DNA from 4 places in the Paenibacillus sp. FSL H8-0280 genome. Region 2 is predicted to be linked to each of the others. Evidence: predicted binding sites of a transcription regulator. Region 2 holds the regulator's gene; each other region holds the start of a gene.

Region 1 (4,210 bases), 190 kb from region 2:
ACACTTTTTTTTGCCGAAAGTTGTGCCATAATAGAGGTTATGGACAACAGGGTGAATGATTTTACGCAGGGTGGTGTTACCTACATGATGAAGAAAATCCCCGGTTACATAGGTGTATGTTTGCTCCTACTGGCGATCTTGGCTGGTTGTAGTGAGACGCAGCCTTCTGAGCAGCCAATTGTCAAAGAGACAGAAACAGCGAATACGATCACAGTGGCTGTAGATGGCAGTACGTTTTTGCCTGATGCAACAAAGTCCATTAAGCGAGATTTTAGTGAGGGTTTGACACTCAAAAAAGCATTACTCAATAGCGGACTGGTTGATTTTACGGCGGATGGCAAACGGATTCAATCCGTGGGTGAAGTTTCTCTGGATTCTTCGCTGAGCTGGGCTGTTAAATTAAACGGCAAGGATATTGAACAGGAAGATTGGGACATGGAGCTTCATGCCAAAGATGAAGTGATCATTTACGTGAAAGCCGCTGACAGTGGGGGGGATGGCGTTGCATATCAGACAACGTTACTCAAGGTTAGCGGTGGAAACATTATGCCAACACTTAATCGTCAATATGCCGGCGTCTACGTTCAAGAGTGCACAGTTCGCGATGTGTTGAAGTCCAGCGGAATTGTAAGAATGTCGGAGAATAACAAATTTGTCGTTGCGGTCGAGAATGTCACGCCTCGTATGAATGAGCGGTGGGTCATTATGGTGAATGACAAAGAATTAATGGAAAATGGTCTGGACATGAAATTGAATCCACGTGATGCGGTAAAGCTTGAATTAACCAATGCATCCTAAGTATACCAAGAAGCCCAATCTCTTTTTAGAGAACTGGGCTTTTTTTATTGAAATATATAAGCAAGATCGGATCAGCATAGTCAAATATTAAATACGACAGATCTCGTTCGGGCAAAGCTCACAGTGACAGATTCCTTGCAGCATCTTCAGATCTTTGATGACAATCATGCCATTGTCATATTCAATCCCGTCTTTCTTACGCAGATCGCTTAACATGCGGTTGACACTTTCACGAGTGGCTCCAATCATATTGGACAGATCCGTGTGAGTAATCTTTTTGTGAATAATGACATGCTCTCCATGAGGCTCACCATACGAATTCGACAACCGAATGAGGGTGGAGCAGAGTGCACCCGGTTTGCCGTATAACATGAGATCCCGGAATTTGGTCTGTGTCAACCGGTGGTGGATGCCCATCCATTTCATAAAGTCGATCGCAAAGTCACAATGCTGGCAGATTAACATCTCCAGGTCTTTATGCTCCAGTACACCGATCTCACTATCCTCTAATACTTCCGCAGAGAAGCTGTGTTTAGAGCCAAAGAAGGGATCAGCCTGCCCAATCATATCACCGGATTGATACATGTACATGATCAGTTCCTTGCCTTCATCCGTGGATTTGGTGATCTGGGCACGACCCCGTTTCATATAATAAAGTTTGTCAGAGATGTCGCCTTCCCAGTACAGATGTGTACCTTCCGGATAGGTTCTATCTTTCATGGTAACCAGCAGATGGTTGAAATTTGCTTCCGAGAAACAGTTAGTATTACCGCGCTTTTCCAGTACAGTTGTTAGTTCTCTCATAAGTCTATCTCCCCTTTGTGTCCATCGGACGACCGTCTGTAATAAGCAGTAGCCTCCGAGGTTCGCCGCAAACCGTTGCCGTCCTGATCAGGGTCATCTCGGCCGGGAGGAAGGACGGTACAAATTGCGGTGGTTCAATTTTTAAGTTCAGTATATACCTAATCTTACCGTTTGAGGGGGAAGGAAAGGGGGCAAAAATGACGAAATTTCAAACATTGTGATAAAATTCACTTTTGATGGAGAGGATGAATTTTACAGCCCTATATTTTAAATAGGAAGTGAAAATGGTCGTATGAAGGACACTACAAAACTTAAATTAAATTTGTTATACTTTGTGAAAAAAATCACATAATTAAGTTTATTGTCATGTTACGATGTGAATGTAAACGAGAGAGACAAACTAATACGAACCTTTAGGAGGATGAGGGAGATGGCTGTAAAGAACGAAGTCGCCCCAGCAAAAGAACCGACAGCAGGTCAGTATATTCAAACGTTAATCGACAAAGCGAATAAAGCACACGCCGCATTCATGAAGATGGACCAGAAGCAGATTGACCGGATTGTGCAAGCGATGGCACTTGCGGGTCTGGATAAACACATGATGCTCGCTAAGATGGCCGTAGAAGAAACAGGCCGCGGAGTGTATGAGGATAAAATCACCAAAAATATATTTGCAACAGAATATGTGTACCACAGCATCAAGTATGACAAAACCGTAGGTGTGATTGAAGATAACGAATATGAGAGCTTCCAGAAAATTGCGGAGCCGGTCGGCATCATCATGGGGATTACACCAGTTACGAATCCAACATCAACGACGATGTTTAAAGCACTGATCTCCATCAAGACGCGTAACCCGATCATCTTTGGTTTCCACCCATCTGCACAGAATTGTAGCCGGGAAGCTGCCAAAATCCTGCTGGAAGCGGCTGTGAAACATGGTGCACCAGCAGATTGTATTCAGTGGATTGATGATCCTTCCATGGATCGTACAAACGAACTGATGAATCACAATGATGTGGCTCTCATTCTGGCAACAGGCGGATCCGGCATGGTACGTGCAGCGTACAGCTGTGGTAAACCTGCACTGGGCGTAGGACCGGGTAACGTACCTTGCTTTATCGAGAAAAGCGCGGATATCAACCAGGCAGTAACGGATTTGATCCTGTCGAAGTCTTTCGACAACGGTATGATCTGTGCTTCCGAACAAGCGGTCATCATTGAAGAACCGATCTTCGATCAAGTGAAGAAAAAAATGATTGCGAATGGCTGTTACTTTGTTAACAAAGATGAAGCAGTAAAATTGACAGCAGGTGCGATTAATGCCGAGAAATGTGCGGTGAACCCGGCGATTGTTGGTCAATCTGCGGTAAGCATTGCGAAGTTGTGCGGTATTGAAGTTCCAGCAGGCACCAAAATTCTCGTGGCCGAGATTGAAGGGGTAGGTACCAAATTCCCATTGTCGGCTGAGAAATTAAGCCCGGTACTGGCTTGTTACAAAGTTAAAACGGCAGCAGAGGGAATTGAACGTGCAGCAGAAGTGGTTGCTTTTGGCGGCATGGGTCACTCCTCGGTTATCCACTCCACAAATGAAGAAGTGATTGGCAAGTTCGCAGATCGTCTGCAAACTGGACGGATTATTGTGAACTCACCATCCACACACGGTGCCATCGGGGATATCTACAACACAAACATGCCTTCATTGACACTGGGATGCGGATCATACGGACGTAACTCGACTTCTTCCAACGTAACCGCTGTGAACTTAATCAATGTGAAAAGGGTGGCTCGCCGTACCGTGAATATGCAATGGTTCAAAGTGCCAAACAAAGTCTACTTCGAAAAAGGGGCAACACAGTATCTTGCCAAAATGCCTGACATCACACGTGTGGCGATTATTACGGATGCCATGATGGTGAAACTTGGATATGTTGAAAAGGTAGAACACTATCTGCGTCAACGCCAAATGCCGGTAGCAATCGAAGTGTTCTCCGATGTTGAGCCAGATCCATCCACAACAACGGTAGACCGCGGAACCGAAATGATGCGCCGCTTCCAACCAGACTGCATTATCGCACTTGGCGGTGGATCACCGATGGATGCTGCCAAAGCCATGTGGTTGTTCTATGAATATCCAGACACGGACTTCAACGATTTGAAACAGAAATTCATGGATATCCGCAAACGGATCTACAAATATCCACGTCTCGGCGTAAAAGCGAAATTTGTAGCGATCCCAACCACATCAGGTACAGGTTCTGAAGTGACATCGTTCGCGGTTATCACGGACAAAAATCAAGGCAACACCAAATATCCATTGGCCGACTATGAGCTAACACCAGACGTAGCGATTGTTGATCCGGAGTTCGTATACTCCCTGCCGAGAACAGCCGTTGCCGATACAGGTATGGACGTACTGACTCACGCGATTGAAGCATATGTGTCTGTTATGGCAAATGATTACACAGATGGACTTGCGATCAAAGCAATCCAACTGGTGTTCCAATACCTGGAGCAATCTGCACTGCAAGGTGACAAACTGGCACGTGAGAAAATGCATAATGCTTCCACAATTGCCGGTATGGCATTTGCCAACGCATTCCTGGGC
Region 2 (4,210 bases):
ATGGTCAGCTGCCTATGCTTCGGTCGCAGTTATCCGGGCATGAAAATTCGGTGCAATGGGGCTCCATGGTGGATCAGATGTTCCCGCTCGCTCTTGAAGTTAAGGAGCTGTGGGATCGTATGAGCGATGCCTTGTTTGGTCTGTTGCCTGAACGAAGTGATGCTTCACCGGGAGAGACGGGGCAATTTTCACTGCGTCTGAAAGCATCTCAGAAACCTGCAAAATGGCAGGAGTTGCAGGATCTGGAGAACCAGATCTATGTGACTCTGGGCGATTTGGTTCGCAAAGGGGACAAATTGCTGCTTGAGGTGAAAGAAGATCAGGATGATTATCAATCGGATAGTCTGATCACGGACATCACAGGACTGCTGAAAGATCTGACCACATTGAAGGAAAATTTACGTTTCTTCATGCGTATGGATGACGCCAAAACGGTGTACTGGATGGAAGCCAGCGGCCAATTCCGCAGCAAATCTCTCCAGCTGTATGCCGTACCTGTAGATGTCAGTGCACAACTTAAGGATTTGTTTTTTGACAAAAAGAAAAGTGTTGTGCTTACATCGGCTACGCTCTCCGTAGATAAGTCATTCCAGTTCATGATTGAACAGCTTGGCTTGCAGGAAGCCGCCGAGAACAATAGGCTGTTAACGTCTATGTTGCCATCACCTTTCAATTATCGCGATCAGGCACTTCTGGTGATTCCGCGTGATTTCCCAAGTGTGAAGGGAAGTGTGGGTGATGCGCACTTTGTCAATATGCTGGTGCAATCACTCGCAGAGACGGCAATTGCTACGCGTGGACGCATGATGGTTCTGTTTACTTCATACAAGATGTTGCGACAGGTCTATGATCCGCTGAAAGAAGCTCTGTCTGGCAACGACATCTCGTTGCTTGGGCAAGGCGTTGATAGTGGAAGTCGTTCCAAATTGACTCGCAGGTTCCAAGATGCCAAAGCTACGGTACTTCTGGGCACAAGCAGCTTCTGGGAGGGTGTAGATATCCCTGGAGAGGCGCTAACCTGTCTCGCTATTGTGCGATTGCCTTTCCAGCCACCGAATCATCCGTTGGTGGAAGCCAAGAGTGAGTTGCTTCAGGAACAGAAGAAAAATCCGTTCATGAAACTGTCCGTGCCGCAAGCGGTCATTCGTTTCAAGCAGGGATTTGGCCGATTGGTGCGTACAGCGCAGGACAGAGGAATTGTCATTGTTTATGATACACGTGTGATTGAAGCGTACTATGGCAAATTCTTTTTATATTCATTACCAGGTCCCAAAATGGAGCATATGCTCACGGAGCAGATGGTTCCACGAATCACCGAGTGGTTGGAAAAACCTGCTAATGAACAAAAATAATGGTTGTTTTGTTCGTTATATCATTGCATGACACTATCGTTTGGCGTTAAACTTTATTAGATATTTCCATATCCGATTAAAGCAGTTGCACGTAAGAACTTATAACCTAAATTACAAGGAGCATTCTGTATAAAATGTCACGTTTATCTTTGAGTTTATACAGAATGCTCATCTTTTCATCTATTATTTAATCGTGGCCTTGGTAAGGGGGAGCAAGAATGAAATCGGATAAAATTTCGGAAGCGGTGGTACGACGTCTGCCTGTTTACTTGCGTTATTTGAGCGAGTTGCATCAGCGTGAGGTGGCTACGGTTTCTTCTCAAGAGCTTGGACAGAGGCTGGATCTGAATCCGGCCCAAATTCGTAAAGACTTGGCTTACTTCGGTGATTTTGGTCGTAAAGGGATCGGGTATGATGTATCCTATTTGATCGAGAAAATTCGTCACATTCTCAAAATTGATCAGCAAATTAATGTAGCTCTGGTAGGCGCGGGTAACCTCGGACAGGCCTTGTCCAACTACAACGCATATCTGAAAGACAACATGAAGATTGTTGCTGTATTTGATGCATATGGACCGAAGATTGGTAGTCAAATCAACAGTTTGACGGTAAAACCAATGGATGAATTGACGGAAGCGGTTAAAACGGAAAACATCCGCATCGGTATTATCACGGTTCCGGATACAGAAGCCCAAAATGTAGCGGATCAGCTTATTGAATCCGGAATCGAAGCGATCCTTAATTTTGCACCAACCATTCTAAAAACACCGCCGCATATCCGCATTCACCATGCTGACTTTACAACGGATCTGCTTAGTTTGGCCTATTACTTGGAGACTGGAAAGGACGACGAGGAAGATGACAACAAATAGATGGGTAATTCACAACGGCAAATTTGCCGTTAATGAAGGCGGCACAACATGGAACGTGGTTCAAGGATACATGGTTGTTGAGGATGACAAGATTGTGCATATTGGTGAGACATTGCCGGATGAAGACAAAAATTGTACCAAAGTGGATGGAAAAGGACTGTTCTTCCTGCCGGGTCTGATCAATACGCATGGTCATGCAGCGATGTCGTTGCTCAGAGGGCACGGAGACGATCTTGCATTGCAAGTATGGTTGCAGGAAAAAATGTGGCCGATGGAAGCGAAAATGACTTCAGAAGACGTATATTGGGGAACTTCGCTATCAGTGCTTGAAATGTTGAAAGGCGGAACTACAGCTTTCCTGGACATGTACGATCACATGGATCAAGTTGCCAAAGTTGTGGAGCAATCCGGCGTTAGAGCAGCACTGGCACGTGGTGTAATCGGGCTGTGCTCGGAAGAAGAGCAATTGCGGAAGCTGGAGGAGTCGGCTGCGTTTGCGCGTGAGTGGAATGGACAGGCAGATGGTCGCATTACAACCGTAATCTCGCCACACGCACCATATACATGCCCTCCTGACTACATAGAGAAGCTTGTGCAGGTCGCGAACGACCTAAACCTTCCTCTTCATACACATATGTCGGAAACGCTTCGTGAAGTCGAGCAGAACGTGGCTGATTATGGACTGCGTCCTGTAGCACATCTGGAAAAACTGGGCTTTTTCTCTCGTCCATCCCTGGTTGCACATGCGGTGCATCTGAATGACGAAGAGATTGAGATTCTGGCCCGTCATGATGTGGCTGTATCCCATAACCCGGGAAGTAACCTGAAACTCGCTTCCGGTGTTGCGCGGGTACCTGCGTTGCTGAAAGCAGGAGTTACCGTGTCACTCGGAACAGACGGACCGGCAAGCAACAACAACCTGGATATGTTCGAGGAAATGAGACTGGCTGCATTGATCCACAAAGGTGTATCTGGTGACCCGACGGCAGTGCCAGCAGGCGAAGCGTTATTACTCGGAACGTCATACGGTGCCAAATCCATCTTCTTGAACAATACCGGAGCACTCCAGGTCGGCATGAAGGCTGACTTTATCGCCTTGGACATTGAACAGGCACATTTCTATCCACATACAGACCTGATCTCACATACAATCTACTCGGCTTCTGCCAAAGATGTTGAGCACGTATGGGTGGATGGAAAACAAGTGGTGAAACATGGCGAATGTCTGACGCTGGATGAAGAACGCATTTTGCGTGAGTCTCAATTGGCATTTGATGGTCTGCTTGCTCGTTAATTGCAGGACAGCATCATAGGGAAAGGAAGTTCGGCTTTTGAAGAAAAAAAAGAAGTGGATATGGATTTCGCTGCTTGCACTGGTTCTGATTCTGTTTGGACTTCAGCGTTATTACGTCTATGTCACTCAGGACCAGCGCAAGGAAGAAGCGCTCGCTATACAAGCAGCACAGGAGCAACTGGGCATTACATCCTATGATGAATTGCGCAAGTACATCTGGGGAGACAAAGAAGGCTCTGACAACATCTACTGGACCCTGATCGGCAAAAACAAGGATAACCAGGATGTTATGGTCTGGGTTAAGTTCGACGCAAACAATCAACCGGCTAAGGGTGCAAACGCTGTACACAGTGAGCTACTGCAAAATGGTATGTCCGAAGCGCAGATACGCAATCGCTTTAGTTCCGAAGTTCCTGCCGGTGAGATTAAACGAATCATGCCCGGAGTTGTGAATGGAATATATGTGTGGCAAGTGTATTATAAAGACGGTACGCATAACCACTATCGCTTTTATCGTTTTAGCAATGGAGAACAGGTGGACCTTGTCTACACACTCCCGAACAGCTAGAACAAATAGAGCGACATAACTAGAGAATTTAAAGAAATGAAAGAACCGGCAGACGGATATCCGACTGAACCGGTTCTTTGTGTTGCCTGTAAACATATTTGATTTAAATAGTTAAAATTAATAA
Region 3 (4,210 bases), 940 kb from region 2:
GAGGAGAGACAAAAGTCCACCTCGCCCCGTTGTAGGAGTCTGGACATGTTTTCTAACGAAACCATTTGCACATGGAACTGAATATCTGGCTTGTTTTTCCGGAATTCCCGCAGTATGCCGGGCAATGTGCTCGCCGTAGTCACTGCCAATTGCAGTGTACCCTGATCCGGGTTGGAGAGGTCAGCGATTTCCCGTTTTCCTTGTTCCAATTCAAATAAGGCTTTTTCAGTTCGCTGAAGAAATGTTCTTCCAAAGTCGTTTAGTCGCAGCTTTCTTCCGATTCGATCAAATAAAGAAACTCCCAGGTCGTCCTCTAATCGTTGTATCGTTTTGCTCAGGGAGGATTGCGTGACATGCAGCTTTCCCGCAGCTTCCGTAACATGCTCGCATCGGGCCACCGTCAGGAAATATTTTAGTTGAAGAAGTTCCATTTGCACCATTCCTTCATTCCTTCTAGTTCATCAAATCATAACATATAATGCGTTGGAATAAATGAATACGTTCAAGTAAAATAACAGCAGAAGAGAGAGAGGTGCACCAATGAACGTTCGAAATAAAGGATTGATGTTAGCTGTTGGACTCGGAATTATGTTGAATCCGTTGAATTCCTCCATGATTTCGGTGGCAATCTCCAGGCTACAACAAGTGTATCAACTTAATTTTACAGCCGTTTCGTGGATTATTTTATCATTTTATATTGCCAGTGCTGTCGCTCAACCCGTCATGGGCAAGTGTAGTGATTTGTTTGGCCGCAGGAAGATATTCCTCATGGGTCTTGTTATTGTTTTTGTATCGTCCATGTTAGCTCCGTGGTCTCCCAGTTTTTCGTGGCTCATCGTATTCCGGATTGTTCAATCAATTGGCACAAGCATGATGGTGGCCGTCGGAATGGCGATTGTCAGAATGAACGTGACTGAAAAACAAGCCTCCGCCTTGTCCACCTTGGCTATATTCCTTTCTGGAGCGGCTGCAATTGGACCTTTTATTGGTGGAGTATTGATTCATTGGTGGGACTGGCACAGCATATTCTTCGTTAATATTCCGTTTGTCTTGGCGAGTTTTTGGTTCGCTTGGAAAACAATCCCGAAGGACGAGCAATCTTCGTCTATCTCTGGTCACATGTCCATTCGGCAATGGCTTGCGTTAATTGACGCACCAGGTATCCTGATGTTTACGGTAGCTTTGGTGACTCTACTCATCGGTTTACTTTCAGTAAATTCCACAGGAGATATTTCAACATGGCATCTGCTGACAGGGGGGATCGGGTTAATCGCACTCGTCATGTTCATCCGACATGAACTAAAAGCAGCCACGCCTTTTATCCCTCTGCGAACGTTTGCCTCATATCCCGAGATGACTTGGGTGAATGTGCAATACATGCTGGTGAACATCCTGTTTTACGCACTTTTTTTTGGAGTTCCTACCTATTTGAAGCAGGTACGTCATCTCAACGAAGTTCATACAGGAATGAGCATGCTGGCTTTGGGGTTATGTTCAGTCATTATTGCTCCGATCACAGGGCGCTGGATTGACAGATCAGGATCACGGCCAGCTCTGATCGTATCCGCTTCTTTAATGACATTTGGATCTATATTAATCGTTGTTATGAACGAAACTTCTCCAATCTTCATAGTCATTGTTGCCTTAGCTTTATTTGGCATAAGTAACGGCCTAAACGCGGTCGGCATGCAAGCAGCACTGTTCAAAAGCACACCCAAAGAAATGATTGGAGTCGCATCGGGTATTTTTAATACATCACGCTATCTGGGGACCATCTTATCGTCGTTATTAATTGGGATTGTCATGGGAGATACATTTAATGTGACAGGATTTCAGATGCTTGGAATCATCCTTACGGTATTAGCTGCATCACTGATCATCATGAGCGTACGTCGCGAGGCAGGTGCGGTGAGTTCGGAGCAAGTAAAATAGAGAATCTGCCGTGCAATAACACGTTTACACCCAATGAATCAATAGCTCCATTGGGTGTATTTTTTGTTTTTCACCAAGTTGTCAGAAAGAGTTGATCCTTTCTTGAACGTTTAGGGTAGAAGACGTGTCTTTGATTGAATTAGGTAAAAATAAAGATATAATAATTTTGATTAATAGGCTTGGTTAGTACTATAAGTGCATCAAGGTGTGGCAAGATATCGTCGTACCTAACTTTGTGAATTTTTTCGCAACTCCGCATTAAGCTTGGCCAAAGCTGATATTGAATGTTTCTAAATTGAACAGAGTTTGAAAGGAGGCAACACAAAGAATGGCTATTGATACGGTTTTATGGAGCAGGCTAGTGACTGGTTTGACACTCGGGTTCCACGTGATTTTTGCAACGCTTGGTGTCGGCGTACCTTTGATGATTGCTATTGCAGAGTTCATCGGCATTCGAAAGAAGGATCACCATTACATACTTATGGCAAAGAGGTGGTCCAGAGGATTTGTCATTTCTGTCGCGGTTGGTGTTGTGACAGGCACAGCGATCTCACTACAGTTGGCCTTGGTATGGCCGAATTTTATGAAACTTGCCGGGAATGTCATTGCACTGCCACTATTTATGGAAGTATTTGCATTCTTTTTTGAAGCAATATTCCTGGGCATTTATCTGTACACGTGGGATCGGTTCAAAAATCCGTATATCCACTGGTTGCTGACTATTCCGATTGTCGCCGGGGCAGGCATGTCTGCTGTTTTTATTACAACAGTGAACGGATTCATGAACCAGCCTGAAGGTTTTGTCATGGAAGCAGGTCAATTCATGGCAGTGAACCCCGTGCAAGCGATGCTGAATACAGCGACGTTCTCCAAAGTGTTCCATGTATTAAGCTCGGCTTATCTGACAGGAGCTGCCCTGTTAGCAGGAATAGCAGCCTTTGCGATGCTGAGAAAAGGAGTGTCGGCCTACCACAAAAAAGGCTTGAATCTCATGATGGCCGTTGTGCTGGTATTCAGTTTATTAAATTCCTTTGCTGGAGATGTGTCTGCCAAGTTTTTGGCTGAGCATCAGCCGGAGAAGCTCGCAGCTGCCGAGTGGCATTTCGAGACGGAAAGCGGCGCGGATTTGATTTTTTTTGGATGGCTGAATGCAGAACATGAAATTATAGGCGCTCTTCATTTGCCGAAACTGCTCAGTTTCCTTGCCTTTGGAGACTTTAACGCCGAGGTAACCGGGCTAAACGAATTTCCACCAGATGAGCAGCCACCACTGCTTGTGCATTACTTGTTTGATCTAATGGCTGGAATTGGTTTCGCTCTGCTTGCTATATCAAGTCTGTACTTCCTGTTTGTATTCTGGAAGAAACGTAATCAGTTTAACAAGTGGATGCTTCGTATGGTTGCACTCAGTGCACCGCTTGCTTTTCTGGCCGTTGAGATGGGTTGGTTCTATGCAGAGATCGGGCGGCAGCCATGGATCATCCGAGGTTATATGCGGGTAGAAGAGGCCGCTACTTCTTCTCCGAGTGTGAGAATTTTATTTTTCGTCTTCTTGCTTCTCTACATCCTGCTAGGCGTTATGTGTGTCGTCGTACTGAGACGGTTGTTCAATAATAATCCTGCTGAACTCGAGATGGAGAAATGGTTGAAGGAGAAGCATGATCAATCAGCCAAGAAAGGGGATCAGGCCTGATGAGTTATGAATTAATTGGTATTTCGGTACTCTGGCTGTTCTTGTACGGCTATCTTATTGTAGCTTCCATCGATTTTGGAGCAGGTTTCTTCGCCTTTTACGCACGCCTGACAAAGCAGGATCACCTGATTAATCGTCTGATCTCCCGTTATCTATCACCTGTCTGGGAGATCACCAATGTATTTTTTGTCTTTTTCTATATTGGTATCGTCGGATTTTTCCCAGACACGGCCTATTATTATGGCTCCGCGCTGCTTGTTCCGGGAAGTATAGCCGTCATTTTACTTGCCATTCGTGGGTCGTTCTATGCTTTCGAAAATTATGGTTCCAAAAAAAGTATCGTGTATTTGTTTTTATACGGAGCTACCGGGTTGCTTATTCCAGCGTCATTGTCAGTGGCACTGACACTGTCTGAAGGTGGCTTTATTTTGAAACAGGGAGATACGGTTTCCCTCGATTACTGGGCGCTGTTTACCAATCCGTTATCGTGGAGCATCGTTGGACTAGCCATCGTGTCCGTATTGTTCATTAGCGGATCATTTCTCACATTTTACGCTTCTCGCGCAGAGGACCATTCGGCATTGA
Region 4 (4,210 bases), 2.1 Mb from region 2:
AGGCTTCTTTGATTATTTTATATACGTTGCTTTTTCTCTTCACAGGTAGGAGTTGGCTCCATGAGATCAACCCTGTAAAATTGAAGCCATTTATTTTTTTGTGAAAGTCAAACAAGAATGCAAGAGACGCCTCTAACTTTATACGTCCACACTGCGTTCATACAGGGATCACGGAAGCCATTACATAGCATAAACCCGCCCAAATCCGGGGACAATGAAATCAATACATTGAAGGGAAGAAAGGCTTAAATACAGGGAAATGACCTCCTTCGACAATTTTTTTTGCTCAACCTATTGCAATGTGAAAAATATCACATTATAATGAGTGTATAAAGTGAAATAAATCACATACACAATTTCGAACAAAAAGTGAAATGTTTCACAACCATAACAACCTTATATTCAAACTCATTTATATATTTCGAGGAGGAACTTTTAATGAAAATCGCAGTTATCGGATGTACACACGCAGGGACCGCAGCCATCGTAAATACCGCCAATTTGTACCCGGATGCTACCATCACCGTGTATGAGCGCAATGACAATATCTCCTTCCTATCTTGTGGCATTGCGCTCTACGTAGGTGGGGTTGTGAAAGACCCTGATGGTTTGTTCTATTCTTCGCCTAATCAATTGGCAGAGCTTGGTGTTGAGACCAAGATGCTTCATGAAGTTACAGCAGTCGATGCCAAGGGTCATACCCTTCAGGCTAAAAACCTGCAAACCGGGGAAGAATTTGAAGATACGTTTGACAAACTGATCGTGACAACGGGTTCATGGCCTGTCGTTCCGAAGCTTGAAGGCATTGAGATGGACAACATTTTACTTTGCAAAAACTACAATCACTCCAACACGATTATTGAAAAAGCCAAAGATGCTAAACGTGTTACTGTTGTAGGTGCAGGGTATATCGGCGTTGAACTGGTGGAAGCCTTCCAAATGAACGGCAAGGAAGTTACCCTGATCGACAGTGTGGACCGAATTTTGAACAAATACCTGGATCCTGAGTTCACGGATGCGATTGAAGATACGTTGACTGGACGCGGCATCAAGCTGGCTCTTGGTCAAACGGTACAGAAGTTTACTGGTGAAAATGGCAAAGTGACTAAAGTGATCACGTCCAAAGGGGAGTTTGAAACCGATCTGGTTATTCTGTGCATTGGTTTCCGTCCAAATACTGAACTGCTCAAAGGTCAAGTGGATATGCTGCCAAACGGCGCAATCATCGTGGATAAATATATGCAAACGAGTCAAAAAGACGTCTTCGCTGCGGGTGACAGCTGTGCGATTCATTACAACCCAACAGGCAAAGCATCTTACATTCCACTGGCAACCAACGCGGTGCGGATGGGTACACTTGTAGCCCGTAACCTGGTTCGTCCTACGACACCGTATATGGGTACGCAGGGAACATCGGGTATCAAAATTTACGAGCAAAATATCGCGGGTACAGGGATGACTGAGATGTCTGCTGCTGACGAAGGCCTGATTGTTGAATCCGTGGTACTGGAAGACAGCTACCGTCCGGAGTTCATGCCAACGGCTGAGAAACTGTTGCTCAAAGTAGTATATGAGCAGGCTACTCGTCGGATCGTTGGAGCACAGGTGATGTCTCAGGTTGATCTGACTCAATCGATTAATACGATCTCGGTTTGCATCCAAAATAACATGACCGTAGATGAGCTGGCCTTCATCGACTTTTTCTTCCAGCCACATTACAACAAACCATGGAACTTCCTGAACACGGCGGGTCTGCAAGCACTGCCTCCAATAGAAGTAAAAGCACCAGCAATGGTGTAAGGAAGAGAATAGATGGTTGAACAGATTGCATGATAAACGCGATACGAAGATAAGTCATGCTTGTCCGTAAATAAGAGGTGTACAATAACTGCCAAGATTACGAAACAAGGCGGACGGATTATAGACGTTTATAAAGGAAAAAGAAGACTGGCGAGTATATCGTCAGTCTTTTTTGTGATTTTACAGCTTCAAAAGGCTTTACTATACTCTTGCTGTCATAACTATTCCAAGACACTTTTAAAGTATCTTTTTAAACAACATTGTGATAATTTGCACAAAGTTATGTTTAGGACCGAGATACAATTAGGATGTGGTATTCAACGCATAACTAATGAATCTCAGATGTTTTATCCAATGATGAACAATGAAGGAGAGGATGAATGATATGGCAGCAAAAACACCTCTTGAGGTTGCACAATATACGGCGCAAACAGGCATGAAGAAGGCTCAATATCCGGTGTTTTCTGTACTGGTGCTTAGTTTTCTGGCAGGGGCTTTTATTGCGCTGGGTTTTCTACTGGATATTCGGGTGATTGCATCTGCTCCTGCAGAGTGGGGAAGTCTGGTTAATCTGATTGGTGCAGCAGTGTTCCCGGTGGGACTAATCTTGGTGCTCATCGGTGGTGGCGAGTTGCTGACAGGTAACATGATGGCAGTTCCACTCGCGACGATTGCTCGAAAGTTATCCGTAGGTAATATGTTGAAAAATCTAACCTTAGTGACGATTGGTAACTTTGTTGGAGCGTTGTTTGTCGCGTACGCGTTTGGACATGTGCTTGGTCTGACCGGAGAGGGTGTATATCTGGCTAAAGTGGTGGATATGGCTGGGCACAAGCTGCATGACGGCTTCTTGCAAGCTTTCATCTCTGGCATCGGCTGTAACTGGCTGGTCGCGCTGGCCGTGTGGCTATCTTATGCATCGGATACGATGAGTGGCAAGGTATTGGGCATTTGGTTTCCAACGATGGCGTTTGTCGCGATTGGATTCCAGCACGTTGTGGCCAATATGTTCCTCATCCCGGCGGCAATCTTCGAAGGACATTATTCGTGGGGCCAATATGTGATGAATTTCATTCCGGTATGGCTCGGGAATCTGACTGGTGGTGCTCTGTTTGTAGCTGCAGCCTATTGGGTGGTGTACCTGCGCCAAGCTGAGCCGAAAGTGAAACCGGAGGTAACAACGTCGATCGAAGCTGTGGAGACGGAGGCTAGAGTAATGTTGAGTAAGCAGGCATAGAGGGCACAGAGCGGGGCATATATACACTTATAGCAGAAGTGAAGACGATTCTGATCTTGCTCGGTTCATGGCGAATATGCTGTGATGGAGCAGGGCGGGATCGTTTTTTTGTATGTGGTTCTTGTCGGAGTTTAACGCAAAATAAATTCGCCATGACAAGGTTCGGGGGAACGAAACCTGTTCATGGCGAATTTCGGGAGTGGTCCATGATATGGCATGAGGAGGAAGTGGGGAAACACTAGCCTAATGCCTTATTTTTAATTTACCCCTGAATTCTGAAGTTGAATCAAACTCAAAAACATTTTTTTGAAAATATTTTGAAGCCGCTATAGCGGCGAATATGAAGCAAAAACATACTGTTCTCTTTACGCGATTACATCAAAGAAGATATGATATAGGGATAGCTTTTATAGAGGGGAGCCTTACGATGATCGATCAGGAGAATGGTATATTTGCGGCGGTGTGCCCGCTCGACTGTCCGGACACTTGTGGTCTGTTATTACATAAAGAGAACGGCAAAATTGTGAAGGTGGCAGGCAATCCGGATCATCCCATAACCAAGGGTGCCATCTGTAATAAAGTTAGGAATATGACTGAGCGGGTATATCACCCCGAGCGTCTACAATATCCGATGAAACGTGTAGGAGCCAAAGGGGAAGGGAAGTTCGAACGAATCAGTTGGGATGAAGCGATTCACGAGATTACGACCAAATTCACTGCATTGTCCGAGACTTACGGCCCGGAGAGCATCCTGCCCTACAGCTTTTACGGTAACATGGGCATTCTCGGCGTAGACGGCATGGATCGACGTTTCTTCAATGCGCTTGGTGCGAGTGTACTGGAGCAGACGATCTGTAACTCTGCTGGAAATACCGGCTGGAAATATACGATGGGTGCCAATCGTGGAACGGTGCCGGAAGATACGGAGCATGCGGATCTCATCCTGGTGTGGGGCGGCAATATCGTCAGTACCAATATGCACCAGGTCGTTTTGGCGGAGAAAGCCCGCAAGAAAGGTGCCAAGATCGTCGTCATCGACGTTCATCGCAATCGTACCGCCCAATGGGGCGACTGGTTTATTCCTTTGTATCCGGGCACGGACAGCGCACTGGCGCTGGGATTGATGCATGTGTTGTTCGAACGGGGACTAACGGATGAAGCCTTTATGCAAAA

The links. The regulator Rex, encoded in region 2, represses fermentation and respiration genes when NADH is low (regulators of the CRP and FNR family bind a similar motif). The targets are predictions, from matches to a motif close to TTGTGAAATATTTCACAA.
Region 1: adhE (bifunctional acetaldehyde-CoA/alcohol dehydrogenase) is a predicted target of Rex. The motif match lies at 1,935-1,952, and genes of this name have one in related genera.
Region 3: MHI12_RS15070 (cytochrome ubiquinol oxidase subunit I) is a predicted target of Rex. The motif match lies at 2,166-2,183, and genes of this name have one in related genera.
Region 4: MHI12_RS28060 (formate/nitrite transporter family protein) is a predicted target of Rex. The motif match lies at 2,061-2,078, and genes of this name have one in related genera.

The regions. Positions count from the first base shown of each region.
Region 1 covers NZ_CP150296.1:4,519,751-4,523,960, reverse strand. Annotated here, with positions in the region: gene MHI12_RS19815 (hypothetical protein) at 85-798, shown strand; gene MHI12_RS19810 (Crp/Fnr family transcriptional regulator) at 886-1,602, opposite strand; gene adhE (bifunctional acetaldehyde-CoA/alcohol dehydrogenase) at 2,033-4,210, shown strand, end outside.
Region 2 covers NZ_CP150296.1:4,331,741-4,335,950, reverse strand. Annotated here, with positions in the region: gene dinG (ATP-dependent DNA helicase DinG) at 1-1,352, shown strand, start outside; gene MHI12_RS18875 (redox-sensing transcriptional repressor Rex) at 1,571-2,224, shown strand; gene MHI12_RS18870 (amidohydrolase) at 2,211-3,518, shown strand; gene MHI12_RS18865 (DUF5590 domain-containing protein) at 3,556-4,086, shown strand.
Region 3 covers NZ_CP150296.1:3,390,488-3,394,697, forward strand. Annotated here, with positions in the region: gene MHI12_RS15060 (LysR family transcriptional regulator) at 1-431, opposite strand, end outside; gene MHI12_RS15065 (MFS transporter) at 541-1,932, shown strand; gene MHI12_RS15070 (cytochrome ubiquinol oxidase subunit I) at 2,261-3,625, shown strand; gene MHI12_RS15075 (cytochrome d ubiquinol oxidase subunit II) at 3,625-4,210, shown strand, end outside.
Region 4 covers NZ_CP150296.1:6,443,448-6,447,657, reverse strand. Annotated here, with positions in the region: gene MHI12_RS28065 (FAD-dependent oxidoreductase) at 439-1,800, shown strand; gene MHI12_RS28060 (formate/nitrite transporter family protein) at 2,186-3,037, shown strand; gene MHI12_RS28055 (molybdopterin-dependent oxidoreductase) at 3,465-4,210, shown strand, end outside.